2 regions of the Amycolatopsis sp. cmx-8-4 genome follow, and region 2 is predicted to be linked to the other one. Evidence: riboswitches for the same ligand, from Rfam matches in the RefSeq annotation. Region 2 holds a riboswitch; the other holds the start of a gene.
The links. Region 2 has a riboswitch for S-adenosylhomocysteine ahead of metH (methionine synthase). Riboswitches for the same ligand answer to the same signal wherever they lie in the genome.
Positions count from the first base shown of each region.

Region 1 (14,834 bases), on a different contig from region 2:
GCGCTTTCTCGGCCAGGTCCGCCGAGGAGGCAAAGGCTTTCTTCGTCACGACGAGCGCTCCTGTGATCAAAGGTTTGACCATCGGCCGCGGCCAGGCTAACCCGGCGGACGCCCGCGCGGAACCCCTCGTCGCCTAACCTGACCCGCATGACCGACCAGCCCGCCGACCTCGACTACCTCTCGTTCGTCGACTACGCGATCGGCAGGACGCAGGCCGAGCTGCCCTCGACGGACCCGGTCGCGATGCGCCTCGGCCTGACCCTGCACCGCCTGACGGGCGCGCTGGTCTACGACTGGGAGTCGACGGTCCACCGCCCCCGCGGCTTCAGCTGGGCGGGGTTCCGGGTGCTGTTCGTGCTCTGGCTGGCCGGCCCCTTGGAGTCACGCCACGTCGCCCGGCTGGCCGGGATGAGCCGCGCGGCGGTGTCGGCGCTGGTCAAGACCCTGGAGCGGGACGGCCTGGTGACCCGCACCCAGGTCCCGCACGACCGCCGCGCGGTCAGCCTGGCGATCACGGCGAAGGGCCACGCGGCCGTCACCGACGCCTACCAGGCCCACAACGAACGCGAGCAGGCCTGGGCCGCCTCGCTGAACCCCGAGGAACGCACCGTCCTCATCGGACTCCTGGAGAAGCTCACCACCGGCCCCGCCGCGGCCAACGCCCCCCGCCTGACCTGACCACCGTGTCGTCCCCCCAGACACGCGTGTCGACGGTCCAATCACGCGAGCCGACCCTCCAGGCACGCGAGCCGACCGCCTGGGTACGCCGGCCGACCCTCCAGGTACGTGACCCGACCCTCCGGGTACGCCGGGTCAGCTGGCGATGCCGGGGAGACTGAGCGTGTGGCCGGTCTGCTCGGCTTTCGCCCGCAGGTACCGGACGTTGTTCTCCGTCGCGTACACGCCGGTCGCGACCTGGTCGCGCACCGCGATGCCGGCCGCGCGCAGCTGGGCGACCTTGTCCGGGTTGTTCGACAGCAGGTCCACCCGGTCCACGCCCAGCGCGCCCAGCATCTGAGCGGCGACGGTGTAGTCGCGGGCGTCCTCGGGCAGGCCCAGCGCGGCGTTCGCGGCGTAGGTGTCCAGGCCGCCGTCCTGCAGCGCGTACGCGTCGAGCTTGTTGTACAGCCCGATCCCCCGGCCCTCCTGGCGCAGGTACAGCAGGTACCCGCCGGCCTCGGCGATCCGCGCGACGGCCTCGGCCAGCTGCGGCCCGCAGTCGCAGCGCGCCGACCCGAAGACGTCGCCGGTGAGGCACTCCGAATGCGGCCGCACCAGCGGGACCTCGCCCGGCGTGCCCAGGACGAACGCCAGGTGCTCGCCGTCGTCGGCCAGGCCGCGGAACGTGACGGCCTCGGCGTCCACCGTGACATCGCCGTCGAGCCGGAGCGGGATCCGCACCCGCGTCCGCACCTCAGCCGTCATGCTGTTTCCCCTGGAGTCGCCCACAAGATCGACCCTACACGAAGTTCAAATTCGAACAATCTTGATACCATGGACGCATGGGCGATCCCCGGTGGCTGACCGAGCGCGAGCTGAAGACGTGGCAGGGGTTCCTGATGGCGGGCACGTTGCTGACCCGCAAGGTCGAGCAGCAGCTGCGTGACGACGCCGGGCTCTCGCACCCGCAGTACGAGGTCCTCGCCCGCCTGTCCGCCGCGGACGGCGAGCTGCGCATGACCGAACTGGCCGGCGCCGCGCTGACGTCGAAGAGCGGCCTGAGCTACCAGGTGGCCCAGCTGGAGAAGGCCGGCCTGGTCGGCCGCCGCTCGTGCCCCTCGGACGACCGCGGCGTCATCGCCTACCTCACGGACGAGGGCCACGCCCGCCTCCGCGCGGCCGCCGCGGGCCACGCGACCCTGGTCCGGACCCTGTTCGTCGACGGCCTGACCCCGGAGCAGTTCACCGCCCTCGCCGCCGGGGTCGAAGGACTTTGCGCACACCTCTGCGCCGAGGACCCCTGCACCGCTCAGGCGTGATCAGAGGGTCGACACGCGTGATCGGAAGGTCGACACGCGTGATCAGGAGGTCGACACGGCGCCGGACCGCGGAAATCCGGTGGCGGCGGGATCGTATTCTCGGCGCATGATCCCCGGTGCCACTGCCGCTTCGTTCCTGCTCGTCGTTATCCTCGGGGCGATGTCGCCCGGGCCCGACTTCGTCGTTGTCACGCGGTCTTCGCTCACCAGCGGGCGGCGGGCCGGGATCGCCGCCGGGGCCGGGATCGCGCTGGGGGTGTTCGCCTGGGTCGTGGCGATCGCGCTCGGGGTCGCGGCCGTGCTCACCGCGTCCGCGGTGGCCTTCACCGTCGTCAAGCTCGTCGGCGCCGCTTATCTGGTGGTGCTCGGGATCCGGGCGTGGCTGGCCGTGCGGCGCGGGGAGTACCGCGACCTCGGCGAGACGCCCGCCGTACAGCCGAAGGGGGCCTGGGCGGCGTTCCGGCAGGGGCTGTTCACCAACCTGCTCAACCCGAAGGTCGCCGTCTACTTCCTGGCACTGCTCCCCCAGTTCCTGCCCGCGGACGGCTCCACCCTGCAGACGCTCGAACTGGCCGCGATCGCCACCGCCGGCACCGTGCTGTGGTTCGTCACCCTGGCCGTCGTGGTCGGCGCGCTGCGGCGCTTCTTCTCCTCCGGCCGGGTGCGCCGCGGGCTGGACGCCGTGATGGGCACCGTGCTCGTCACGCTCGGGGTCCGGGTCGCCGTCGGTACCGCGTGACGCCGGGGGCCGCCACCACGGCAGCCCCCGGCACCGCGGTCAGCCCAGCTTCTCGGCGGCCAGCTTCGTGCCTTCGACGCGGGCGGTGATCTTCGCGAACGCGATGTCGCGCGAGGTCGACGTGTCGTCGGCGAACGGCGAGAACCCGCAGTCGTCGCAGGTGCCCAACCGATCGGCCGGGATGTACTGCGCGGCGGCGAGAACCCGGTCGCGGACCTCTTCGGCCGTCTCGACGCGCGGGTCGATCGGGTCGATCACGCCGACGAACACCCGCTGGTCGGCCTTGCGGACGCCCTTGATCACCTCGAGCGCGTGCGACGGGTCGGCCTCGCTCGCGAGCTGGACGAAGAAGTTGCCCGCCTTGAGGTCGAACAATGCCGGCAGCAGGCCCGCGTAGTCGACGTCGAGGCTGTGCACCGAGTCCTGGTCGCCACCCGGGCAGGTGTGGACGCCGATCTTGGCGCGCTCCGCGGCGGTGAACCGGTCGAGGACGGCGTTGTTCAGGTCGATGAACTGCCGCAGCAGTCCGCCGGACGGGTCGAGCTTCAGCGACAGCCGTCCCTCGGTGAAGTCGATCTGGACGCTGTCCGCGCCCGCGTCGAAGCTGCGGCGGATGTCCGCCTCGGCCTCGTTCACCAGGTCCGCGACGAACTGCTCCTGCGAGTAGCCCTCGATGCCGTCGGCCGGGTAGACGAGCGAGACCGCGGACGCGGCGATCACGGCCTGCTTGATCGGCTTGTCCGTCAGCGCCTTGGCCCGCGTCAGGTACTCGTCCGCGTGGGTCGCGTAGCGGAACGGCCCGGCGGTCAGCCGCGGCAGCTGCCGGGTGTGCCCGTCGGCGAACGGGATGACGACGCCGTCCGGCGCCAGGTCCGTGAGGCCGGCCAGCGGGTAGGTCGCGAAGCTCGGCTTGCCCTGTTCGCCGTCGGTCAGCACGGGCGAGCCGGTCTCCTCGAACCGGCTGATCGTGTCGGCCAGCGCGCGGCCCTCCAGCTCGGCGAGCGCGGCGGCGTCGATCCGGCCGGCGGCGAACTCCCCCAGCCCCGCGAGGAGGTAGTCGGGGCGGGGAATGCTGCCGATCGGTTCGGTGGGCAGGGTCATCAAAGGCCTCCAGCTGCTTGAGATGCCGGCCGGCCCCCGCCCGCACGACAGCAGGCGGCAGTCACCGCCCGCCCCCACGACCGCCCGTTTGCCGAGCGCCCCAGTTCGTCGTCCGGGCCGTGACCGGCCACGTTCGAAGGAAACCTAACGTGACCATGAGCAGTCACGGATCGGAGATCACCCGGTCGGCGCAACCAAAAGCACGAAACAAGACGTCGTTCGGCGGTTCGCCAGGAGGACGATTGGGTATCTGCTCTCCGGAACGGCGGGTTCGGCGCCGAAGGAGTACCCCGATGCTCAGTCACCACGAACGAACCGAGCTCGAGAAGATCGAGCGCAGCCTCGAGCTGAGTGACCCCGACCTGGCCATCGCGTTGCGCGAAGGCCGGCGCCGGAAACCGCGCGCGCTCAAGACCGCGCTGCTCCTCGCCCTCGACGTCGCCGCCGTGCTGCTCCTGGTCGTCGGGCTGGTGCTGCCCGACCCGGGGGTCACCCTCTGCGGGATCCTCGCCCTGACCGGCGCGGTCTGGACCCACGTGGCGCGCCACCGCGTCTGAGGTCCCTGAGGCAGACTGGGCCCGTGAAGTGGGTCCTGCACGTCGACCTCGACCAGTTCATCGCCGCGGTCGAGATCGCCCGGCGCCCGGAGCTGCGCGGGAAGCCGGTGGTCGTCGGCGGCTCCGGCGACCCGGCCGAGCGCGCCGTGGTGGCGACCGCGTCCTACGAGGCCCGCGAGTTCGGCGTCCACTCCGGCATGCCGCTGCGGATCGCGGCGAAACGCTGCCCCGGCGCGGTCTTCCTGCCCTCCGATCCCCCGGCCTACCTCGAGGTCTCCGAGCACGTGATGACCACGCTGCGGGAGTTCCCGGTGGTCGTCGAGGTGATGGGCTGGGACGAGGCGTTCGTCGGCGCGACGGCCGACGACCCGGAGGCCCTGGCCGCGGACCTGCGCGCGGCGGTCCTGCGCGACACCGGGTTGTCGTGCGCGGTCGGGATCGGCGACAACAAGCTGCGCGCCAAGCTCGCCACCGGCTTCGGCAAGCCGGGCGGGATCTTCCGGCTGACGCAGGAGAACTGGTGGGAGGTCATGGCTTCCCGGCCGACCGACGCGCTGTGGGGCATCGGCGGCAAGACGACCAGGAAGCTCGCCGAGCTGGGCATCGAAACCGTCCTGGACCTGGCCGGCGCGGACGTCGCGGTGCTGGCGGCGCGGTTCGGCCCCAGGACCGGCCCGTGGCTGCGCCTGCTCGGCGGCGGTATCGGCGACGCCGAAGTCAGCGCGACGCCGTACGTGGCGCGCTCCCGCAGCCGCGAGACGACGTTCCAGCGCGACCTCACCGACCCCGCGGCGATGGCGGCGGAGGTGTCGGCGCTCGCGAAACGCGTGGCCCAGGACGTCCTGGAGGAGGGCCGACCGGCGGCACGGGTCGCCGTGAAGGTCCGGTTCGTGCCGTTCACGACCCACACCCACAGCGTGACGCTGCCCGAGCCGACGTCCGACCCGGTCGAGCTGGACCGGGCGGCGCAGGAAGTGCTGGGGATGTTCGAGCTGACCCGGGCGGTCCGCCTGCTCGGGGTGCGCGCCGAGTTCCCGCGGGAGGACTAGATCCCGTCCGGCAGGGGCAGCGGGCGGTCCGCGTCCAGTTCCACCCCGCCCGCGCGGAGCGTGTGGTCCAGCATCGCCCAGATCGTGCCCGTGAGCTGGCCGGTCAGCTGCGGCAGGCTCAGCGAGCCCGGGTGGTCGAGCCAGCGGGTCGTCGCCGATTCGACGTAGCCGACCAGGCCGAACGCGATCGTGTCCGCCGGGGCCGGGTCCAGGCCGAACGCGGCCAGGTAGCCGGTGAACAGGCGGCTGAGGTGCCGGGCGATCGCGCCGCGGACGTCGGTGCGGCCGGCCTCCGGCAGGCTCGGCAGCGTGCGGACCAGGTAGCGGTGCAGCTGGGCGTGCTCGGTCAGCCAGTGCAGGTGCGTCGAGATGGCCGCGTCGATCATCTCGCGCGGTGACCCCGACGGGTGCCAGAGCGGCTGCAGATCGGCGGTGACCAGCTCGGCCGCGCGTTGCGCGATCGCGCGCTGGAGGTCGGGGGCGCCGTCGAAGTGCCGGTACAGCCGGGTGCGGGCGACGCCGGCGCGTTCGGCGATCTGCTCGGTCGAGACGTCCGGGCCGTGCTCGGCGATGGCCTCCAGGGCGGCGTCGACGAACTCGGCGCGCCGCCGTTCCTGCTGGCCCGCCCAGCGCGCCGCCCGCCCGTCGACCTTGGTCACGGCGAAAGCCTACTCAGGACCCGCCGGCCCGTGTACGCTTCCGAAGTACCTAGTACATCGCGTACCCCCTACTTTCCGGAGGCCGCTATGGGCGTCGAGGCCCAGAACCGGGACGTCACCGCGGCTCGCCTGCTCAAGAGCTCCGCGAAGAACTCCTACGACCCGTACGTGGACATCGACTGGGCCGCGCCGCTCGCCGAGGGCAAGGCGTACATGCCGCTCGAGCGCGTCTCCCTCTACGGCACCGACCTGTGGGCGAAGCTGACGCCGGAGCAGCGGATCGAGCTGTCCAAGCACGAGATCGCCAGCATCATGAGCGTCGGGCTGTGGTTCGAGATCGTGCTGATGCAGCTGCTCGCCCGGTACGTCTTCGACCTCGACGCGCGCACCGAGCACTCGCAGTACGCGATGACCGAGATCGGCGACGAGACGCGGCATTCAGTGATGTTCGCCCGCACCGCCGAGCGGCTCGGCGTGCCGCGCTACGGCGTGCCGAAGGCCGTGCACCGGGCGGCGAAGATCTTCGGCGCCACCGCGGCCGGGCCGTCGATGTTCGCCAGCGTGCTCGTCGCCGAGGAGACCACCGACCGGCTGCAGCGCTCGATGATGGACGACGACGGCATCCAGCCGCTGATCCGCTCGGTCAACCGGATCCACGTCGTCGAGGAGGCCCGGCACGTCCGCTTCGCCAAGGAGGAAGTGCTGCGGGAGACGCCGAAACTGTCGAAAGCAGGCCTGCAGCGCCACCGGCTGCGGACGGCGCTGGTGGCCTTCGGCGTCGTCGACAGCATGGTCGACCCGCGGATCTACCGCAGCGTCGGGATCGCCCCGCGCGAGGGGCGCGCCGCGGCGCTGGCGAACCCGCACTTCCACGAGACGCGCCAGTGGATGGCGGAGAAGATCGTGCCGTTCCTGCGCGACGCGGGGCTGATCGGCGGCCGCTCCGAGGGCATTTGGCGGCGCGCGCATCTCATCTGAGCCCCTGTCCGCGGAATTCCCTTCACGCCGGATGCCCGGTTCCGCCAGGATTCTCCGGGTGACCACAGAGTTCCCGCCCGGACCCGAGCCGCAGCCGCCCGCCCAGCAGGAGCCGTGGCACCAGCCGATGCCGCCGGCCGCACCTCAGGCACCTCGGCGTCGTCCGCTGTTCGCGCGCCCGGCCCTCACGGCCGTGATCGGCTTCGTGGTGGGTGCCTTCGTGGTCGGCGTGCCGTGGCTGGTGACCGGCCTGCTCGGCGGGCCGAGCGCCCAGCCGCTGAAGCTGCCGGACACCCTCGGCGGGTTCACGACCACGCAGGCCGCGGTCACGAAGATCGCCGACGGCCGCGAAGCCGGGAAGTCGCAGATCGAGCGGTCCGACAAGGCCGAGGGCGAGAACGCCTCGCGGATCTCGGCGGCCTACCACGGCGCGGCCGCCGTGTTCCGGTCCTACAGCGACCCGGGCCTGGAGAGCATGTTCCAGGTGGCCGCGGTCCGCGCGGACTCGCCCGAGCTGCTCGTCCAGTACGAGGACACGGCCGCGCTCGGCCTGGCGGTGCCCACGAACGAGCTGAAGCGGATCGGCGCCGTCCAGTGCCTGGTCCGCAACGGCACCACCCCGCTGGGCCAGCCGGTCGACCCGGAACAGTCCGTCGTCACGAACTGCCAGCGCACCGGCGGCGGGCTGACCGTCCAGCTGCAGAACACCACCACCCACAACGCGCAGGACCCGGCGCGGTTCGCCGCGATCGTCGAAGAGGCGTGGACGGCGCTGGGCCGGTGATCGAGACCCGCGCGGCCACGACCGCCGACGACGACGCCCTGGCGAAGCTCGACGAGCGGACCTGGAGCCCGGAGACCTCCCCGGCGCCCGCTCCCCCGCCCGGCACGCCGTTCTTCGACGACGGCACCCGGCCCGAAGACGTCCTGGTCGCCGAGCACGACGGCGTGGTCGCCGGGTACGTCCGGCTGGACGAGGGGTTCGGCATCGCCGCCCACCGGCACGTGCTGGTGATCGGCGGGCTCGCCGTCGATCCGGACCGGCGCCGCCTCGGCATCGGCCGGCTCCTGGTCGACGCCGCGGTCGCCGAGGCCCGCCGCCGCGGGGCGCGCAAGCTGAGCCTGCGCGTGCTCGGTCACAACACCGGCGCCCGCCGGCTCTACGCGAGCTGCGGGTTCGCCGTGGAAGGCGTGCTCCAGGACGAATTCCTGCTCGATGGCGAGTACGTCGACGACCTTCTCATGGCCTGCGCGCTCGCTTGACAGGTTCCCGGCGCCTTTGCCATCCTGGATGACGGAAACCGCGTGCGCCGGCCTTCGGCGCGTTTCCGGGCCGAGAGGCGCTGCGACGGATCTTCTTCCGCCACGCTCGGCCCGGGGATCACGGACCCAAGGGCGCCTCCCACTACGGGAGGTGCCCATCTTCTATTTGACGCAAGTGATGGTCCGGCAAGGAAACCCGGTCCCGCGCGGCCGCGGCTAGCCCCGCCGCCCCACCACTTCCCGGCACTCACCGTGCCCCGCTTCGTGCTGCCCTTTTGTCGAAACACACCGATTCCGGAGAGAACGCAAGAATGAGCGAGAAACTGCAGAGCCGCAACGGACTCGACTTCGCCGTCGCCGACCTCGCGCTGGCCGACGCCGGCCGGACGCAGCTGCGGCTGGCCGAGCACGAGATGCCCGGCCTGATGGCGATCCGCCGCGAGTTCGCCGCCGCGCAGCCGCTGAAGGGCGCCCGCGTCGCCGGCTCGCTGCACATGACCGTGCAGACCGCCGTGCTGATCGAGACCCTGGTCGCCCTCGGTGCCGAGGTGCGCTGGGTGTCCTGCAACATCTTCTCCACGCAGGACGAGGCCGCCGCCGCGGTCGTCGTCGGCCCCGAGGGCACGGTCGACGCGCCGTCGGGCACCGCCGTGTTCGCGTGGAAGGGCGAGTCGCTGGAGGAGTACTGGTGGTGCACCGACCAGCTCTTCGCCTTCGCCGGCGGCAAGGCGCCGAACATGATCCTCGACGACGGCGGTGACGCCACCATGCTCGTCCACAAGGGAGTCGAGTTCGAGGGGGCCGGCGCCGTCCCGCAACCGTCCGAAGAGGACCCCGAGGAGTACCGGATCGTCCTGGAGACGCTGCGCGCCAGCCTCGCCAAGGACGGCGACCGGTTCACCCGGATCGCCAAGGAGATCCGCGGCGTCACCGAAGAGACGACCAACGGCGTCAAGCGGCTCTACAAGCTCGCCAAGGACGGCGAGCTGCTCTTCCCCGCGATGAACGTCAACGACTCCGTGACGAAGTCCAAGTTCGACAACAAGTACGGCATCCGGCACTCGCTGGTGGACGGGATCAACCGGGCCACCGACGTGATGATCGGCGGCAAGCGCGTCCTCGTCTGCGGTTACGGCGACGTCGGCAAGGGCGCGGTCGAGGCGCTGCGCGGCCAGGGCGCCCGGGTCTCGGTCACCGAGATCGACCCCATCTGCGCGCTGCAGGCGGCGATGGACGGGCTCGACGTGGTCGAGCTGGACGACGTCATCGAGACCGCCGACATCTTCATCACGACCACCGGCAACTTCGGCATCATCTCCGCCGCGCAGATGAGCCGGATGAAGCACAACGCGATCGTGGCGAACGTCGGGCACTTCGACAACGAGATCGACATGGCGGGCCTGACGAAGCTGCCCGGCGTCGTCAAGAACGAGATCAAGCCGCAGGTGCACGAGTGGACCTTCGCCGACGGCCACGCGATCATCGTGCTCTCCGAGGGCCGCCTGATGAACCTCGGCAACGCGACCGGGCACCCCTCGTTCGTGATGTCGAACTCCTTCACCAACCAGGCGATCGCCCAGATCGAGCTGTTCACCAAGCCCGGCGAGTACCCCGTCGAGGTCTACCGGCTGCCGAAGCACCTCGACGAGAAGGTCGCCCGGCTGCACCTGGACGCCCTCGGGGTGCGGCTCACCCAGCTGACCAAGGCTCAGGCCGAGTACATCGGCGTGGATGTGGAGGGCCCGTACAAGCTCGACCACTACCGATACTGACCTTTTTCAGAGTTGCTCCATTTGCCGCAGTTTGGGAGACCCGGAAACTGGCCATCCTCTCCTCGAGAGCGCATCCGCCCGGACGGCACGGAGCCGGGCCGGGTCTCGTGCGAAGGAGTGTGTCAAGTGATCGTCCTCGGTGTTATTTTGCTCGTCATCGGGTTCATTGTCGGTATTCCGGTGCTGTACACGATCGGCATCGTGCTGGCCGTGGCCGGCGTTGCGCTGGCCATCCTCGGTGGCACCGGCCGCAAGATCGGCGGCCGCGCGCACTGGTACTGATCCCATGACCCCCGCCAACGGCCTGGCGCGCGTCAGCAGCGATGCTGACCGCGCCGGGCCGTTCGGCCGTCCGGGGCCGCTACGCCGCGGCAAAGCTCCGCTGACGCTGTGACGTAGCCGACGTATCCACAACGGACTGTCCCGGGAACGAAAAGGGGTCCTCCGGCTCCGAGGGGGAGGGAGAGCCGAAGGACCTCGTTAGTGTTAGCACATCACCCAGGCCGTGTACACAGCTGCATACACGATCGGGTTACATCCCGGCTCGTCTCCGCACGCGTGAAGAATCCCGTTCGGACGGTCGAGCCCGCCCGGCCGTCGGGTCAGGCGGTCTTCTTCGGGGCACGCTTGCGCGCGGCCGGTTTCTTGGCCGGCTTCTCGTCCGCGGCGTCTTCTTCGGACACTGCCGCCTTGGACACCTTCGCGGGTTCGCGGGACTTCTTCGCCGCGTCCACACTGGCCTGCAGCGCGGCCATCAGGTCGACGACGTCGGCCTTGGCGGTCACCGCCGCGGGCTTGGTCGTCTGCTCCCCCGCGACCTTGGCCTCGATCATCTCCTCGAGGGCCTCGCGGTAGTGGTCGCGGTACTTCTCCGGCTCGAACACCGGCTCGCCCAGCGAGTCGATCAGCGAGCCGGCCATGGACAGCTCCTGCGGCCGGATCTGCGGCGGGTCGTCGCGCAGGAACGGGAAGTCGGGCTCGCGGACCTCATCGGGCCACAGCATCGTCGTCATCACCAGGACGTCGGCGTGCACCCGCAGCACCGCCATGCTCTCCCGCTGCCGCACGGCGACCTTCGCGACGGCGACCTGGCTCGACTTGTGCAGGGCGTCGCGCAGCACGATGTAGGGCTTCACCGCGTTCTTCTGCGGCTCCAGGTAGTACGTCCGGTCGTACTGGATCGGGTCGATCGACTCCAGCGGGACGAACTCGAGCACGTCGATCGTGCGCTGCGACGACAGCGGCAGCTCGGCCATCTCGGCGTCGGTGATCACGACCATCTCGCCGTCGGGCAGCTCGTAGCCCTTGGCGATCTCGGCGTAGGGCACCTCCGCGCCGTCGACGGTGCAGAACCGCTTGTACTGGATGCGGCCGCCGTCGGCCTCGTGCACCTGCCGGAGCGCGACGTTCTTGTTCTCCGTGGCCGCGTACATCTGGATCGGGATGGACACCAGCCCGAACGAGACCGAGCCCTTCCACATCGCCCGCATGCCACGCACCTCCCGATCGCACTCACGCTACGTAACAACCGTAGCCCGAAATGCCCGGCGGCGACAGCCCGGGGAGACGACGATCCAGACCTCTGCCAGGTATTTCTCCCAGAGTGCGGGGTCCATGAACCAGTGCCGGAAGTCGGTCGGATCCCCGGCCGGTGATCGGGTCGTTCGCTGGCCTGGGCCGCGTGTTGGCCACTCCCGTCGCCGTGTTGGCCACTCCCGTCGCCGTGTTGGCCACTCCGGTCGCCGTGTTGGCCACTCCGGTCGCCGTGTTGGCCACTCCCGTCGGTCCGGTCCGCGTGGTGGCCGCTCCGGTCGCCCTCGAGGCGGCTGCCCGGTTCGTCCGTATTTTGCGGAGTCCGCACTTTTTTGCGTGGCGCGCAACTTTTTCGCTACACTCCGCCCATGCCGTCGCACGACCCACCCAAGCTGACCCTGCGGGAGCGCAAGAAGCGCGAAGCCCGCCGGGCCCTGGCCCAGGCCGCGTTGCGGCTCGCCCTGGACCGGGGACTGGAGAACGTCAAGGTGGAGGACATCGCGACCGAGGTCGGGGTGTCCCCGCGGACATTCAACAACTACTTCTCCAGCAAGGAGCAAGCGGTCTGCTCGATGGTCGTCGACCGCCACGAGGGGATGCACGAGGCGCTGCTCGGCCGGCCCGAGAGCGAGCCGCTGTGGGAGGCCGTCAAGCAGGCCGTGGTCGAGCAATATTCACGTGAGGGCGAGCCGGATCGCGCGTATGTTGTGCGTCTCCGCGAGCTGATGGGGCAGCTGATGCTGCGCGGGGAGTTCCTCAACGCCCACGCGGCGGTCGAGCGCGTACTCGCCGAGACCATCGCGAAGCGGGCGGGCGGTGCGGACCTCCTGTTGTGCCGGCTGATGGCCTCGTCGGTGGAAAGCGCGGTTCGGGTCGCCTTCGTCCACTGGTTCATGAGCGAGGGCGAACCGTTCCTGCCGACCCTGGAACGGCTGCTGGACGAGCTCGCCACCGGCATGCCGGCCCTGACCGGCGCCGGCACCGCACCGAATCCCGAACCGAACACCACCACTCTGGGGGAACCGTTGTGCTAGTCAAGCTCCTGCGCGCCTACCTGCGCCCGTACACGAAGACGTTGTGGGTGATCGTCGTCCTCCAGCTGGTGCAGACGATCGCCATGCTCTACCTGCCCACGCTCAACGCCGACATCGTCGACAACGGGCTGATCAAGGGCGACATGGACTACATCCTGCGCATCGGCGGCGTGATGCTCGCGGTGACCGTGGCCCAGATCGCCGGCTCGATCGGCGCGGTCTACTTCGGCGCCCGCACCGCGATGGCGGTCGGCCGGGACATCCGCGGCGGGATCTTCCACCAGGTGCAGGACTTCTCGGCCCGCGAGGTCGGCCAGTTCGGCACGCCGTCGCTGATCACCCGCACCACCAACGACGTCCAGCAGGTCCAGATGCTGGTGCTGATGACGCTGACGCTGATGGTGTCCGCGCCGATCATGTGCATCGGCGGCATCGTGCTGGCGCTGAACCTCGACGTGCCGCTCTCCTCGCTGCTGCTGGTCATCGTGCCGGTGCTGGCCGTGTCGGTCGGGCTGATCATCTCCCGGATGCGCCCGGCGTTCCGGCTGATGCAGGTCCGCCTCGACCGGATCAACAAGGTGCTGCGCGAGCAGATCATGGGCATCCGCGTCATCCGCGCGTTCGTCCGGGACTCCCACGAGCGCGCGCGCTTCGACGTCGCCAACGACGAGCTGCTGACCGTCTCGCTGCGGGTCGGCCGGCTGATGGCCCTGATGTTCCCGATCGTGATGCTGGTGATGAACGTCTCCAGCGTCGCGGTGCTGTGGTTCGGCGGGCAGCGCATCGACTCCGGCAGCATGCAGATCGGTGCCCTGACGGCGTTCCTGTCCTACCTGCTGCAGATCCTGATGGCGGTCATGATGGCCACCTTCATGTTCATGATGGTGCCGCGCGCGGAGGTCAGCGCCGAGCGGATCAGCGAGGTGCTCGACACCGAGTCGAGCGTCCGCCCGCCGGTGACGCCGATCCGGCCCGGCAAGGTGCACGGGCACCTGGAGCTGTCCGGGGTCGAGTTCCGCTACCCCGGCGCGGAAAAGCCGGTGCTGTGCGACATTTCGCTGGTCGGGCGGCCCGGTGAGACGACGGCCGTCATCGGCTCCACGGGTACCGGCAAGACCACGCTGCTCAACCTGATCCCCCGGCTGATGGACGCCACCCAGGGCACGGTGAAGGTCGACGGCGTCGACGTCCGCGACCTCGACCCGGCGCTGCTCGCCCGCACGGTCGGGCTGGTGCCGCAGAAGCCGTACCTGTTCGCCGGCACGGTGGCGAGCAACCTGCGTTACGGCAACCCCGACGCCACCGACGAAGAGCTTTGGCACGCGCTGGAAGTGGCACAGGGCAAGGACTTCGTCGCGGCGATGGCCGAGGGCCTTGACGCGCCGATCGCCCAGGGCGGCACGAACGTCTCGGGCGGGCAGCGGCAGCGGATCGCGATCGCCCGGATGCTGGTGCACAAACCGGAGATCTACCTGTTCGACGACTCGTTCTCCGCACTCGACTACGCGACCGACGCGGCGCTGCGCCGCGCGCTGGTCCCGGAAACCGCCGAGGCCACGGTCGTCATCGTCGCGCAGCGGGTCAGCACCATCCGGGGCGCCGACCGGATCATCGTCCTCGACGAGGGCCGCGTCGTCGGCACCGGCACCCACCACGAACTCATGGACGGCAACGAAACCTACCGGGAAATCGTGCTGTCCCAGCTGACCGAACAGGAAGCGGCATGAGTACCACGGACGAGTCCGCCAAGACCGCCGTCACCGAGGCCGGTGAACGGCCCACGGCCCAGCGGCACAAGAACACCGGCGCCGCGACCGTAGGACCTGGACGCATGATGGCCGGCGGCGCGCCGCCGGAGAAGGCCCTGGACTTCAAGGGGTCGCTGAAACGGCTGCTGCGCCTGCTGGCGCCGCAGCGGGCCGCCCTCATCGGCGTGCTCGTGCTGGGCGCGGCGAGCGTCACGCTGACCGTGATCGGGCCGAAGATCCTCGGCCAGGCCACCGACGCGATCCTCGCCGGCGTGCTGGGCAGGGCGGTGCCACCCGGCGTCACCAAGGAACAGGTCGTCGCGGGGCTGCGCGCCCAGGGCAACGGCACGCTCGCCGACATCTACGGCCGCGTCGACCTGGTGCCCGGGGTGGGCATCGACTTCGACAAGGTCGGCCAGATC
Region 1 covers NZ_JAEBDZ010000042.1:9,826-24,659, forward strand. The annotation lists gene ACLJQZ_RS44305 (MBL fold metallo-hydrolase) at 1-49, opposite strand, end outside; gene ACLJQZ_RS44310 (MarR family winged helix-turn-helix transcriptional regulator) at 148-678, shown strand; gene ACLJQZ_RS44315 (GTP cyclohydrolase II) at 814-1,425, opposite strand; gene ACLJQZ_RS44320 (MarR family winged helix-turn-helix transcriptional regulator) at 1,503-1,979, shown strand; gene ACLJQZ_RS44325 (LysE family translocator) at 2,086-2,718, shown strand; gene ACLJQZ_RS44330 (cobalamin-independent methionine synthase II family protein) at 2,758-3,819, opposite strand; gene ACLJQZ_RS44335 (DUF3040 domain-containing protein) at 4,113-4,376, shown strand; gene ACLJQZ_RS44340 (DNA polymerase IV) at 4,400-5,425, shown strand; gene ACLJQZ_RS44345 (TetR/AcrR family transcriptional regulator) at 5,422-6,084, opposite strand; gene ACLJQZ_RS44350 (AurF N-oxygenase family protein) at 6,172-7,062, shown strand; gene ACLJQZ_RS44355 (hypothetical protein) at 7,121-7,846, shown strand; gene ACLJQZ_RS44360 (GNAT family N-acetyltransferase) at 7,843-8,325, shown strand; S-adenosyl-L-homocysteine riboswitch at 8,392-8,470, shown strand; gene ahcY (adenosylhomocysteinase) at 8,637-10,097, shown strand; gene ACLJQZ_RS44370 (hypothetical protein) at 10,224-10,379, shown strand; gene ACLJQZ_RS44375 (Ku protein) at 10,700-11,587, opposite strand; gene ACLJQZ_RS44380 (TetR/AcrR family transcriptional regulator) at 11,999-12,664, shown strand; gene ACLJQZ_RS44385 (ABC transporter ATP-binding protein) at 12,658-14,391, shown strand; gene ACLJQZ_RS44390 (ABC transporter ATP-binding protein) at 14,388-14,834, shown strand, end outside.
Region 1: linked by a shared signal. The riboswitch ahead of ahcY (adenosylhomocysteinase) and the one ahead of metH (methionine synthase) in region 2 are both predicted to bind S-adenosylhomocysteine.

Region 2 (14,834 bases):
CGGGCGCAGGCCGCGGCCCGCTGCTCGGCCTCGGCGAACCGGCCGGCCCGGATGCAGAGCATGACGTCGATCGCGTCGAGCACGAACCCGACCGCGAGGTGGTCCTGCTCGGCCAGCAGGCTCCGCAGGTCGGCGAGCCCGCGCTGGGCGTGCGCGTCACCGTCGAGGAACAGGTCGACGGTCCGCCACAGCAGGCCCATCAGCAGGTCGCTGCGCCGCGACGTCCGGAAGCCCTCGGTGATCAGCTCCTGGGCCAGCGCCCGGCGCTGCCCGCCGTGGTCCGGCCCGAGCAGGCAGTGGTGGGCCAGGCTGGCGGCTTCGGCCCAGGCGACCGGGTCGCCCGCGCGCTTGGCCTCCTCCAGCACGGCGAGGATCTCGTTGCTCTCCCCCGCCACGTAGTCCGCTTCGCCGGCCAGCCGGGCCTTCAGCCGCAACGCGAGCGAAGAACCCGGGTCGACGGCGGACCGCGCGCTGCGCAACCGTGCCTGCAGCAACGCCGCCGCGGGCGCGCCGCGGTGCTCGTGCACCCACAACCCGGCCAGGCCCAGCGCCGCGCGGGCCATCCCGGCGCCGTCGCACTCCTGATCCGCCGCGCGGTAGGCCCGGTCGAACCACTCCCGGCCCGCGCGCAGGTCCCCGTCGGCTTCCAGCGCGCGTTCACCGCGGCTCAGCAGCTCGCCGACCCCGGTCGTCACCGGCTGCGTTTCCATCCCCAGCACCGTGCGCCCCCTCTCCCCCGCGAGAATGGTCCTCCCGGACCCGAGGCTGGTCAACAAGCGAAAACCACCGGGAAAACCGGCCTCCCCGCCGGGAATTTTCCGTCGTCACCGTCCACTCTCGACGGTGACGCACCGGGTGCTGACGGTGGCCGTCAGCGCTTCGCCAGCGACCGGTAAGGCCCGGCGGCGAAGCTCTGCCCCATGACCAACGACGCCATGAAGAACCTCAAGGTCCTGATCTCCGGGGCGAGCATCGCCGGCCCGGCCCTCGCCCACTGGCTGCACCGCTACGGCTGCAGCGTCACCGTTGTCGAGCGCGCCGCGTCCGTGCGCCCCGGCGGCCAGGCCGTCGACTTCAAGGGCCCCACCCACCGGACCGTGCTGGAGCGGATGGGGATCCTGGAGGAGGTCCGGAAGCGGGCGACCGGCGGGCAGGACCAGACGGTCGTCGACGCCGCCGGGCGGCCCCAGGCGGTGATCCCGGGCGAGTTCACCGGCGGCGAGATCGAGATCCGCCGCGGCGACCTGGCGGAACTGCTGTACGAGCGCACGGCCGCGGACTGCGAGTACGTCTTCGGCGACACGATCACGTCGCTGACCGAGACGGCCGACGGCGTCGACGTCACCTTCGCGAACGCCGCGCCGCGCCGCTTCGACCTCGTCGTCGGCGCGGACGGCATCCACTCGAACGTCCGGCGGCTGGCCTTCGGCCCGGAGCACGACTACGTCAAGTTCCTCGGTCACTACTACGCCTTGGCCGAGCTCGGCGAGCAGGTCGCCGACGGCGAGGCCGTGATGTACAACGAGCCGGGCCGGATGGCCGCGGTCGGCGGGCCGAAGGCGTCGGCGTTCTTCGTCTTCGCTTCACCGGAGCTCGACTTCGACCGCACGGACACCGAGCGGCAGCGCGCACTGCTGATCGACGCCTACCGCGGCGTCGGCTGGCGGGTGCCCGACCTGCTGACAAAGGTGCCGCGGGCGCGCGAGTTCTACCTGGACTCGCTCGCCCGGGTCACGATCGAGCACTACTCGCGCGGCCGGGTCGTGCTGCTCGGCGACTCCGCCTACGGCAACACCCTCGGCGGCTTCGGCACCGGCCTCGCGATCGTCGGCGCGTACGTGCTGGCGGGCGAGCTGCTCGCGGCCGGCGGCGACCACCGCACCGCCTTCGCCCGCTACGAGGAGCAGTTCCGGGGCTACGCCAAGATCTCGCAGCGCGGCAGCGCGGGCCCGTTCCTCGCGCCGCCGTCCCCGCTGCGGATCAGGATGCGGGACTGGACGTTCAAGTCCCGCTTCCTGCTCCGCATGATGCTCAAGGCCACCGACAAGTTCGCCACCGACATCGAGCTGAAGGACTACTCGAGCTGACCGGCTACGCCTTGGGCTCGTAGGCCAGGTTCGGCCGCAGCCACTGCTCGACCTCGGCGACCTCGACGCCCTTGCGGCGCGCGTAGTCCTCGATCTGGTCGCGGTTGAGCCGTCCGATGGTGAAGTACTTCGAGTCCGGGTGGGCGAAGATCAGCCCGGACACGCTCGCCGCCGGCGTCATCGCGAACGACTCGGTCAGGGCCATGCCCAGCTCGTCGGCCTCCAGGAGCTCGAACAGCTCGCGCTTCTGGCTGTGGTCGGGGCTCGCCGGGTAGCCGAGCGCCGGGCGGATGCCGCGGAAGCGCTCCGCGTGCAGGTCCTCCAGCTTCGGGTCGGCGTCCGGCTCGAACCAGCCGCGCCGCGCCTTGAGGTGGATGTACTCGGCGAAGGCCTCGGCGAGCCGGTCGGCCAGCGCCTTGACCATGATCGCGCGGTAGTCGTCCTGCTCGGCCTCGTACTTGGCCGCGAGCTTTTCGGCCCCGTGGATGGCGACCGCGAAGCCGCCGAGGTGGTCGCCCTCCGGGGCGATGTAGTCGGCCAGCGAGCGGTTCGCGCGGCCCTCCGGCTTCGACGTCTGCTGCCGCAGCATCGGGAACCCGATGTGCGAGAACTCGCCGTCGAGCAGGATGTCGTCGCCCTCGGTGTGCGCCGGCCAGTACGCGTACGCGCCCTTCGCGGTGAAGCCGCCCTCGGCGATGATCTGGTCGAGCAGCGTGTTCGCGTCGTCGAACAGCTCACGCGCGACCGGCTGGTCCAGGATCGCCGGGTACTTGCCCTTGAGCTCCCAGGCCAGGAACAGGAACTGCCAGTCGACCATCTCGCGCAGCTCGGTGATGCTCGGCTCCACGACCCGGACGCCGGTGAACTCCGGGGTCGGCAGGTCGGCGAACGACACCGTCTCCGGGTTCGCGCGCGCCTGCTCGAGGCTGAGCATCGGCCGGCGCTGCTTGTTGGCGTGCTGCTCGCGCAGCACCTCCTGGTCGGCCCGGTTCTTCTCGGCCAGCACGATCGAGCGGTCCGGGTCGAGCAGGTCGGACACCACGCCGACCACGCGCGACGCGTCGAGCACGTGCACCGTCGCGTTGTCGTAGACCGGGGCGATGCGGACCGCGGTGTGCTGGCGGGACGTCGTCGCGCCGCCGATGAGCAGCGGCATCTTCAGGCCCCGGCGCTGCATCTCGGTGGCGACGTTGACCATCTCGTCGAGCGACGGCGTGATCAGCCCGGACAGCCCGACCGCGTCGGCGCCCTCGGTGACCGCGATGTCGAGGATCTTCGCCGCCGGCACCATCACGCCGAGGTCGATCACCTCGTAGTTGTTGCAGCCGAGCACCACGCCGACGATGTTCTTGCCGATGTCGTGGACGTCGCCCTTGACCGTGGCGAGCACGACCTTGCCCTGGCCGTTCGACACGGCCGCCTTGCCCGCCAGCCGGGCCGCTTCCTTCTCGGCCTCCATGAACGGCTCGAGGTAGGCGACCGAGCGCTTCATCACGCGCGCGCTCTTGACCACCTGCGGCAGGAACATCTTGCCCGCGCCGAACAGGTCGCCGACGATCTTCATGCCGTCCATCAGCGGGCCTTCGATCACCTCGAGGGGCCGGGCCTTGAGCCGGCGCGCCTCTTCGGTGTCGTCCTCGATGTAGTCGACGATGCCGTGCACGAGCGCGTGCGACAGCCGCTCCTCGACCGTGCCTTCGCGCCAGGACAGGTCGACGACGCGCTTGGTGCCGCTGCCCTTGACGTTCTCGGCGAAGCTCACCAGCCGGTCGGTGGCGTCCTCGCGGCGGTCGAACAGCACGTCCTCGACCAGTTCGAGCAGGTCAGGCGGGATGTCCTGGTAGACCGCGAGCTGGCCGGCGTTGACGATGCCCATGTCGAGGCCGACCTGGACGGCGTGGAACAGGAACGCCGAGTGCATCGCCTCGCGGACGATGTCGTTACCGCGGAAGGAGAACGACAGGTTCGAGATGCCGCCGCTGATGTGGACGCCGGGGCAGCGCTCCTTGATCCGGGGCAGCGCGTCGATGAACGCCTTGGCGTAGCCGTTGTGCTCGCTGATGCCGGTGGCCACGGCCAGCACGTTCGGGTCGAAGATGATGTCCTCGCCCGCGAACCCGGCCTTCTGCGTCAGCAGGTCGTACGCGCGGCCGCAGATCGAGACCTTGCGGTCGGCGGTGTCGGCCTGGCCCTGCTCGTCGAAGGCCATCACGACGACGCCGGCGCCGTAGTTGCGGATGATCCGGGCCTGGGCGAGGAACGGCTCCTCGCCCTCCTTCAGGCTGATCGAGTTGACGACACCCTTGCCCTGGATGCAGCGCAGGCCGGCTTCGAGCACGGTCCACTTCGAGCTGTCCACCATCACCGGGATGCGGGCGACCTCGGGCTCGGTGGCGATGAGGTTGAGGAACGTCGTCATCGCCTCCTCGCTGTCGAGCAGGTCGGCGTCCATGTTGACGTCCAGCAGGTTCGCCCCGCCGCGGACCTGCTCCAGCGCGACGTCGACGGCGGCCTGGTGGTCGTCGGACTCGATGAGCCGGCGGAACCGCTTGGAGCCGGTGACGTTGGTGCGCTCGCCGATCATCACGAACCCGGTGTCGGCGTTGATGCCGAACGGCTCGAGGCCGCTGAACCGGGTGAACGCGGGCGGCGCGGGGACCTCGCGCGGGGTGACGCCCTTCGCGGCGGCGGCGATCTTCTCGATGTGCGCCGGGCTGGTGCCGCAGCAGCCGCCGACCAGGTTGACCAGGCCGTCGCGGGCGAAGCCGCCGATCAGCCCGGCGGTCTCGTCCGGCGTCTGGTCGTACCCGCCGAACGCGTTCGGGAGCCCGGCGTTCGGGTGGCAGGCGACGTAGGTGTCGGCGATCCGCGACAGTTCCTCGACGTGCGGGCGCATCTCCTCGGCGCCCAGCGAGCAGTTGACGCCCACGACCAGCGGCTTCGCGTGCTCGATCGAGCTCCAGAACGCCTCGACGGTCTGCCCCGAGAGCGTCCGCCCGCTCAGGTCGACGATGGTGACCGAGATCCACAGCGGCAGCTCCGGCGCGACGTCGCGCGCGGCGGCGATGGCGGCCTTGCAGTTGAGCGTGTCGAAGATGGTCTCGATCATCAGCAGGTCGACGCCGCCCTCGACGAGACCGGCGATCTGCTCCGCGTAAGCGGCCTTGACCTGCTCGAACGAGACGGCGCGGTACGCCGGGTCGTCGACCTTCGGCGACAGGCTGAGGGTGACGTTGAGCGGGCCGATCGACCCGGCGACGAACTTGCCGCCGAACTCGTCGGCGGCCTGGCGGGCCAGCTGCGCGCCGCGGACGTTCATCTCGTGGACGTGGGCCTGCAGGCCGTAGTCCGCCTGGCCGATGCTGGTGGCGGTGAAGGTGTTCGTCGTGGTGATGTCCGCGCCGGCCGCGAGGTACTGGCGGTGCACGTCGAGGATGACGTCCGGCCGGGTGATGTTGAGCAGGTCGGGGTCACCGGTGACGTCGTGGGTGTGGTCGCCGAAGCGGTCACCCGTGTAGTCGGCCGGGGTGAGCCCGGCGCCCTGCAGCATCGTGCCCCAAGCGCCGTCGAGAACCGCCACCCGCTGGCTGAGCAGCTCGCGCAGCCGCGCGGTGGCCTCGGACTCGTGCGGGGTGATCGGGTTCACCGGCAGCCTCCCTCAATCGGGAGGCGCCCTTGGGTGGTTGGTCCCGGCCGAGCGTGGCGGGCCCCCTGGCCCGTTGCAGCGCCTCTCGGCCTTCGAACCAGGGTACTGGAACCCCGGCCCGGCACACCATCCCGCCCCACGGGGCCGTCCACTGGCTGGGACGCCACCCACGCGCGTCCACAATGGATCGTCGGCTCCACTTTGCCACCACCCCGTTCCGTCCGGCCGTTCCCGGGCTCACCCACTATGACCCGGCAAACGTCGGCGCTCTGCTCCCTGCCTGCTTACCCGAGCGGCATCCATCAACACTCGATCGACGCTCGATCCGGTCACGCACAGCACGCACAGGTATACCGAAAGCGAGATCCGCCACCCGCACCGGTCCCGCGATGCGGGACGACGGCCGCTTGAAAACTGAAACACGTTCTAATACAGTCCGTCGCGTGGACTACGGAATCGTGCTGTTCACCAGCGACCGAGGCATCACCCCGGCGGCCGCGGCACAGGCCGCGGAAGCCGCGGGGTTCGCCACCTTCTACGTGCCCGAGCACACGCACATCCCGGTGAAACGCGAGTCACCGCACCCGCGCACCGGGGACGCGTCCCTGCCCGACGACCGGTACAGCCGCACGCTCGACCCGTGGGTGGCGCTGGCGACGGCCGCGGCGGTCACCGAGCGGATCCGCCTCTCGACGGCGGTGGCCCTGCCGGTCGAGAGCGACCCGATCACGCTCGCCAAGACGATCGCCAGCCTCGACCACCTCTCCGGCGGGCGCGTCACGCTCGGCACCGGGTTCGGCTGGAACGTCGACGAGCTGACCGACCACGGCGTGCCCGGCAACCGCCGCCGCACGGCCCTGCGCGAGTACCTCGAGGCGATGAGTGCACTGTGGACGGAGGAAGAAGCCGCCTACGACGGGGAGTTCGTGTCGTTCGGTCCTAGCTGGGCGTGGCCGAAACCGGTCCAGGCGCACATCCCGGTCCTGCTCGGCGCGGGCCCGACGGAGAAGACGTTCCGCTGGATCGCCCGCCACGCGGACGGCTGGATCACGACACCGGCGGACACCGACCTCGACGGCCACGTCGCGCTGCTGAAGGAGATCTGGCGCGACGAGGGCCGTTCCGGGGCGCCGTCGATCCACGCGCTGGGCGAGCGCCCGGACCCGCCGCGGCTGGCGCACCTGGACTCGCTCGGCGTCACCGAGGTGATCTTCGGACTCCCGGACCGCTCCCCCGACGAGGTCTCGGCCTGGATCGGCCGGCTGGCGGGAAAACTCGGCCTGGCCACGGCCCCTGTCGCCTGACCACCAACCCGGCCACCCCGGTCACCGTGTTGGCCACCCCGGTCACCGTGTTGGCCACCCCGGTCACCGTGTTGGCCACCCCGGTCACCGTGTTGGCCACCCCGGTCACCGTGTTGGCCACCCCGGTCACCGTGTTGGCCACTCCGGTCACCGTGTTGGCCACTCCGGTCAGCTTCGGCCGCCGACGGAAACCGCCGAGGCTTGCGTGGCTGCCGGGTTTTGTGGGGCGCGGGCTGGCGGTGCAGGTAGCCGAACGCTGGCTGGAACCCGACTGCGGCGCGAGGACTCGGGAACGGAAACGGCGGGGGTGCGGTCTTCCCGCACCCCCGCCGTTCGGACTTCCGGAATCAGCTCTTGACGGCCACGCCCTGACGCGCTCGCAGATCCAGCTCGATCTGCTCCAGCGAACGGCCCTTCGTCTCCGGGACGATCCACTTGGTGAGCACGAACAGCACCACGTTGATCCCGGCGAACAGGAACATCGAACCGCCAATGCCGAGCGAGCCCACGGCGGAGATGAGCGGGAACACCGCGCTCACGATGCCCGTCGCCGCCCAGAGGATGACGCTGCTGACGCCCATGCCCGCCGCCCGGTACTTGAGCGGGAACACCTCGGCCATCATCACCCAGACGACCGCGCCCCAGCCGAGCTCGTAGCCGACCAGGTACAGCACCATCATCACCAGCATCAGGATGCCGCGGGTGCCGGTGTCGTGGACGTTCAGCACCACGAGCCCGGCCGCCACCAGCGTGATCACCATGATCACGTTGCCGATGAGCAGCAGCGGCTTGCGACCCCAGCGGTCCACCACGAACACGACCCACGCGGTGAACAGGAACTTCGTCACGCCCAGCAGCACGCCGGACAGCAGCGCGGCCTGCGTGGCGAACCCGAGGCCGATCAGCATCGTCGGGAAGTACGCGTTGATCGCGTTGACCCCGCTGAACTGCTGCCCGATCGCGAGCAGCGCGGCGACGATCATCATCGGCCGCACGAAACCGGAGAACAGGTCGCGGAACCGCGGCTTGCCCTCGGTGTCCATCTGGATGACGTCGCGGATGGTCGCGATCTCCTCGTCGAGGTTCACGGTGTTGCCGTGCGCACTCGCCAGCACCCGCCGCGCCTCTTCCTCCTGGCCGTTCTTGACCAGCCAGCGCGGCGTCTCCGGCAGGAACGCGAGCCCGACGAGCAGGATCGCCGCGGGCACGATCGCACCGGCGAACATCCAGCGCCAGGCCGAGATCGGGCCGAGGAAGTAGCTGGTCAGGAACGCGATCAGGATGCCGAGCACGATGAAGATCTGGTTCAGCGCGCCCATCGCGCCGCGCAGCCGCGCCGGTGCCAGCTCGGAGAGGTAGGTCGGGACGGTCGAGGACGACAGCCCGATCCCTAGCCCGATGACCAGCCGCGAAATCACCAGGAACGCGAACGTCGGCGAGAAGGTCGCCGCCAGCGTGCCCACGATGACGATCGCCGCGGCGACCATGATGGTGCGCCGCCGGCCGAGTGCTTCGTTGATGCGGCTGGAGAACAGCGCGCCCACGATGGCACCGACCGAGAGACTGGCGGTGATCACGCCCTTGTCCCAGGCGGTCAGCGACCACGCTTTCCCGATGAACGGGAGCACCCCGGAGATCACCCCGAGGTCGTATCCGAACAGGATTCCGCCGAGTGCGCCGAAGAAGTACAAAGTTGTTCGGCTGATATGCCGTGGCGGGGCCGTCTGCGTCATTGCCGGGTCGCCTCTTTCATAGGTCCAGTCCAGCCAGCGGCCACCACACTCACACGCCGGAAAAAACCGGGCAAGACAGTCCTTGATAACGATTCAGAAACGTGATCGCCATTCACATATGTGACAGGGTAAGGCGCACGTCATTGCTCCGTACGCCGACTCTTCATTCACAACCTCGAATGGGTACGCAGTGGACACGGATCAGCCCGGAAGACGGTGCAAAGATCCACAATGGACAAAATGCGGGGCGCGATTCGTGAAAGCGCTCCCGGAACCGGCGGGCGGCAACCGGACGTATTCGGCGTTATACGCCGAGCGGGGGAAGAGGAGGTCCGGACGCAGCAGGAGGGGGTTCAACCCACCCCCAGGTGGTTGAACCCCCTCCGCGCCCCCAGACCGGACCGCCGTGCCGAGCAGCCGCAGCCTGCTCGGACGATGTCCGATGTCTGTCGAGTACCACTTTCCTCGGTACCGGCATCCGCCGCCATTCCTGCCCGGAGGGCAGTTTTTCGGCCCCGCGCACCCCGCTTGAGCTGCGGAAATCGTAGATCGAGGTGCAGAACTACCCAGCCGGGGCGGCAAAAATTACCCGGTCACGCGCTTTCCAGCACGACCTTGCCGACGTGGGCGCCGGACTCCAGGTGCTTGAAGGCGGCCGCGACGTCGTCGAAGGCGAACCGGCGGTCGATGACGGGCCGCAGGCCGGTGCGTTCGATCGCGCGGTTCATGGTCTGGAACGACTCGCGGGAGGCGTTGGTGAGCCCGCGCAGGGTCAGCTGCTTGACCAGCACGAGCACCGGGTCGGCCGCACCTTCGTGGGTGAGGACGCCGGCGACGCTGACGTGCCCGCCGACGCGCGCGGCGAGCATCGACTGGCCGATCGTGCCGCCCCCGCCGACGTCGACGACGTGGTCGACGCCGCCGCCGGCCAGCTCCGCCGCGGCGAGACCCCACTCCGGGGTGGTCGTGTAGTTGAGGGTGTCGGCCGCGCCGAGCTCACGCAGCCGCGCCAGCTTCTCGTCGGAACTCGACGTCGCGATGACGCGGGCGCCGGCGAGCGCGGCGAACTGCAGGGTGAACGTCGACAGGCCGCCGCTGCCCAGGGTGAGCACCGTCTGGCCGGGGAACACCCCGCCCTCCTCGACGACCGCGCGCCACGCCGTCACGCCGGCGCTGGGCAGCGTCGCGGCCTCGGCGTAGTCCAGGTGCGCGGGAATGGCCACCAGCGCGTCCTCCGGGAAGACGGCGTACTCGGCCAGCGTCCCGTCGAGCGAGCCGAACAGGTCGTCCGCGGTCTTCTCCGGGGTGCCGGGGCCCGCGAGCCAGTTCGGGAAGTACGTCGCGGCCACCCGGTCGCCCGCCGACCACGCGCGCACGCCGTCGCCGACTCCGACGACCTCGCCCGCGCCGTCGGACAGCGCGACGACGTCCGGCTTGACCGGCTTCGGGTAGAAGCCCTTGAGGATCATCAGGTCGCGGGCGTTGACCGCCCAGCCGTGCAGCCGGACCAGGACCTGGCCGGGGCCGGGTTCGGGGGCGTCACGCTCGCCGAGGACGAGTCCGGCGCCGGGACGCGGCAGGGAAAAGTACTTCACAGCGGCTCCAAGGAGGTGGGAAACCCATCAACAGGGCCAGTGTGTCGAAGTCGCCAGCTCTTCGTCGACCATCGCGAGAAGATCCGGGGTCAGTTCGGCGAGTGTCGCCGGGAAGTGCCGGACGCCGAGCCCGGCCATGAACTCCCGCTGCCGCGCGTGCGCCGGGCTCGACGGGAAGCCGAGGAAGCCGGCGCCGTGCTCGCGGGCGTCGGCGGCCACCCGGCTCACGTCGTCGACGAACACGATCTCGTCGAACGCGACGTCGAAGACCGTGCGGGCGATGTGCTCGACACCCGGCCGGTGCTCGTTGATGCTCACGTACGGCACTTCGGCGTCGAGCAGCGCGGTGAAGTCGCCGAGGTACCGGTCGAACGTGTGCTCCCGGGTGCGCCCGCCATAACAGACCAGCCGCACGGGCAGGCCGCTCAACGCCGTCAGGCAGTCCTGGACGCCCTCGGCCACCCGGATCGGATGCTCCCGCAGGTACTCCTGCCGCGCGGCCCAGAGCTGCTTCAGCGTCTCCTCGGCCGGTTGGTCCAGGGCACAGAGCCGGGTGACCTTCTCGGCGACGACGAGGTCGCGCAGCCCGATCACATCCCGCTCGGCTTCGGCGTCGTACACCCCGCCGTGGTCGGTGACGAACCGGGCGATCATGTCCAGGTAGGTGTCGTCGATGAGCACGCCGTCGCAGTCGAGGGCGACCACGCGGAGCTTGCGCAGGGCGCTCACCGCTGCGCGAACACTTCCCGCGCGGCCGCGATCGCGTTGAGCGCGGCCGGGAAGCCGCAGTAGAACGCCAGGTGCAGAATCGTCTCGACGATCTCCTTCTCGGTGCCGCCGACGTTGAGCGTGGCGTGCAGGTGCACCTTCAGCTGCGGGGTCGCGGTGCCGAGCGCCACGCACGCGGCGATCGTGACGATCTCGCGCAGCCGCAGGGTCAGGTGCGGCCGGGTGTAGATCTCGCCGAAGGTGAACTCGACGATGTACCGGGCCAGGTCGGGCGCGATGTCTTGGAGCGCCTGGGCGACCTTCTCCCCCGCGTCGCCGTCGACGGCCTTCATCGCGGCCAGGCCGCGCTCGTAGCGGTCCTCGATGCCGGCCCACGGCACGTCGGCCGCCTCACCCGTCGGCGGTTCTTCGGCCGGCAGAGCGGCGAACACGGTCTTCAGCTCCCCCAGCGCGTTCAGCGTCGCCGGGAACCCTGCGAACGAGCTGATCTGGATGGCCGTCTCGACCAGCTGACGGCGGGTGCAGCCGACGTTCAGAGCGGCCTTGGCGTGGAACTGCAGCTGCGAACCCGCGTAGCCCAGCGCGATGAGCGCGGCGACCGTCGCCAGCTGCCGGTCCGGGAGCGGGAGGCCGGGCCGGTGGTAGACGTCGCCGTAGATGAACCCGACGCACTGTTCGCCGAACTCCGCCTCGCCGATGCTCTCGAACAGGTCCAGCACGGCCGGGCGGTCCACCCCGCCGAGCTGCTGGATCAGTTCCAATCCCTGGGCGAAGGACGCGGCAGCGCGGTCCTGCTCCGGCACGTCGGACATCGTCGTGAGGTTCCTTCCGCAGTGGTGTTTTCGTCGGGCGGTGGTGCCTTGCTCAGCCCAGGTAGGCCCGGGTGGCCTGGTCGGCCTTGCGGCGTTCCAGGGTGTCGATGCGTTCCAGCCGGATCATCGCGTAGTCGATGCCGGCGGTGGCGACGGTGCGCCCGTGCTGGCGCACCGTCGCGGTGGCCCGGAACTTCAGGTGGTGCGCCCGCTCGAGGTCGGACTCCTCGATGCGCGACTCGACCGTGGCCGGGAGCGGGAACAGGAAGTCCTCGAAGGACATGTCGATCCGCTTCCACACCCCCGCGTAACCGGCCGAGGTCAAGGCGGGGCGGACCGCGGTCTCGAACTGCGCGATGCAGATCTGGCGCATCGCCTCGATGATCACGATGCCCTGCACGTGTTCGCCGGTGTGGTGGTCGAGGACGAGCTCGTTGTCCCGGTGGACGCGCAGGTCGGCCCGGCAGAGCGTGACCTCCGGGCTGTGCACGCCGGCGAGGAGGACGTTCTCCGCGCGGTGCTTGTGGACGATCGCCGGGGCCACCGGCAGCGGCCGGAACGCGTCCGGGTCCGCCAGGAAGACGGTGGCGCCGCTCTTCTCGGCGGCGGCTTCCAGCAGGTCGCAGTCCGTCCCGTCGATGCCCTGGCCGGGGTGGACGACCCAGCTGCAGCCGGCCACGTCCGGGCCGTCGGACGTCATCAGGGCCAGCAGCCCCGACACCGTGAACACCTGGTCACCGCGGGCGAACCGGGCGAAGCGGTCGGCGACCACCACGACCTGCCGGCGTGTCCGGCCGTGCAACGCCCAGTCGGGGGCGGCGTCGGCCGGTTCGGCAGGACTGTCGTGGGGTGCCCGGCACGCAGAACCATCAGGTCCTGCCATCGGCACCTCCATCCGGGATCGGGTCGAGCGTCACTCCCGCGTGGACGCCTGCGCGTCCACAAGGGCCTCCGCGAGGTTCCTGGCCGTCGGGACCGAGCGCCAGCGCGGACCGGACAGCTCGGCGGCGAGGACCTTGAGCATGGCACGCACCATGTCCGGCTGTCTGCTCACATCCGCGATCAAGAGCGGTTCCACTTGCGCGGCGGCGCCCTCGAGATCGTCGAGCAGCAGGTGCGCGCGGCCCATGTCGATCCGGATCATCGGGTCCATCGCTTCCCAGCGGTTCTCGAGCGACAGCCTCTCGTAGGCCTCGCGCGCGGTCCCGAACTCGCGCAACGCCGCCGAAGCCTGCCCGACCGAGAGCAGCGACGTGCCGGCCATGTAGTGCCGGCGGTCCTTCGTGATGTTGAAGAACTGGTCCTCGCCGCCGGCCCCGAGCTCCGGGTCCTCGATGCTGGTCCAGCGCGCGATCGCGTCCAGCACCTGCGGCTCGGCCCGCACGGACGACCACCCGCGCGCCTCGGCGAGGATCAGCGGCGCGTCGGTGAGCCGGCCGCCGACCTGGTAGTTGAGCCCGTCGGCGGCGAGCTTCGCGGACTCCACGCCGTTGCCGGCCCAGAACGCCACCCGCGCCTGCGACGTGCGGACCCAGCGCCGGGCGAGGAAGTCGTCGGCGTACTGCGTGTAGAGCCAGGCGGCGGAGTTCAGCTCGCGCGAAAGCCGGTACCGCCCGAGGTCCCCCGCGATCCACGCCATCATCGCGGCGCACTTCGCCCCGACCATGAGCAGGTCCTGGGTCTGCTTCGGCCGCTGCCGGCCCTTCAGGAGCGCGGCCGTGCGTTCCTCGACGACGGCGAGCTGGCCCAGCACCGAGTCGGGGGCGGTCCGCGTGTACGCGCTGCCCAGGAAGTTGAGGTCCGACCACAGGTCGTCGAGCTGGACCTCGTCCACGTTGGTCGTGGTGAGCAGGATGGCGTCGTCGAGCGAGGTCACCCCGACCTCGATGGCCGCGCCGGGGTCGACGTGGACGATCGAGCGGATCGGGTAGGTCAGCGCGGGCGCCGCGGCCTTGGCGGCGACCGGGACGACGGCCACGGGCGCGACCGGCGCAACCTGCTCCACCGGCTCCACGTCGGCGTGGTACTCGGCGAGGTCCTTCGGCGGGAGCTGCTCGAGGTCACGCAGCCCGAGCAGGGACTTCCAGCTCGTGCCGTAGACCTGGGCCAGCACCCGCAGCGCCGCGAACGTGGGCCGGACGCCGCGGTCGGGCCACTGCTCGTACTCCCAGATACGGGTCCCGCGCATACCCGCGCGGGGGTCACCCGTAAGGGTGTTGTACTGGTGCGCCGCCACGTCGAGCGACAACTCGGACGCCAGCCGCCACGCCGTGCGGGGCGGGACCCGGCATTCGACGATCAGGTTCTCCGCCACGCGCGCCGGGATCACCTCGTCAGGAAACCCCAGGGCGGCCAAGCGATCGCGCAGCTGTGCACGGTAGGGCTTACTCCCTGGCTTGACCTGTCGACTCATCGTTCATCCAACGATTTCCGGAGTACTGGTGCACCGGTCGACAGTACCGCAGCGTGACCGTTACGGCCCACGATGTGACAAAGGTGCGGCTCACGTCCGGAAATCGCCGTCAGGGGCGGAACGAGGCCGGAAAAGGGTGGTGCCGGCCGACCTGGGGGTCATCGGCCGGCACCACGGGGCGGGCGAACCCGCCTCCGCCATTATGCATGTGCGGACGCCCGCGCGCAGCGCCGGACGAACTTCTCACACTTCGGTGGACGCGGGTCAGCCCGCGGCGAGGAAGTGCTGCCGGACGCCGGCGCCGAACGCCGTCGGCGTGCCGTCGTAGGCCGAGATCAGCGCGGGCCCGGTCGAGCAGTTCCAGGTGTTCCAGGTCCAGCCGAGGTAGGACGCCTGGTGGCGGTCGAGCCAGTCCATCAGGCCGGTGACGTACCCGCTCCCGCAGTCGTTCTCGCCGATCTCGCCGGCGACCAGGGGCGCGGCCGCCGCGACCGGCGCGAGCTGGGCGTCCCAGC
Region 2 covers NZ_JAEBDZ010000027.1:65,775-80,608, reverse strand. The annotation lists gene ACLJQZ_RS38710 (hypothetical protein) at 1-710, opposite strand, end outside; gene ACLJQZ_RS38705 (FAD-dependent monooxygenase) at 936-2,087, shown strand; gene metH (methionine synthase) at 2,092-5,733, opposite strand; S-adenosyl-L-homocysteine riboswitch at 5,748-5,826, opposite strand; gene ACLJQZ_RS38695 (TIGR03619 family F420-dependent LLM class oxidoreductase) at 6,177-7,037, shown strand; gene ACLJQZ_RS38690 (sugar porter family MFS transporter) at 7,385-8,770, opposite strand; gene ACLJQZ_RS38685 (zinc-dependent alcohol dehydrogenase family protein) at 9,364-10,365, opposite strand; gene ACLJQZ_RS38680 (HAD family hydrolase) at 10,393-11,094, opposite strand; gene ACLJQZ_RS38675 (carboxymuconolactone decarboxylase family protein) at 11,091-11,906, opposite strand; gene ACLJQZ_RS38670 (AfsA-related hotdog domain-containing protein) at 11,959-12,789, opposite strand; gene ACLJQZ_RS38665 (hypothetical protein) at 12,820-14,235, opposite strand; gene ACLJQZ_RS38660 (cellulase family glycosylhydrolase) at 14,584-14,834, opposite strand, start outside.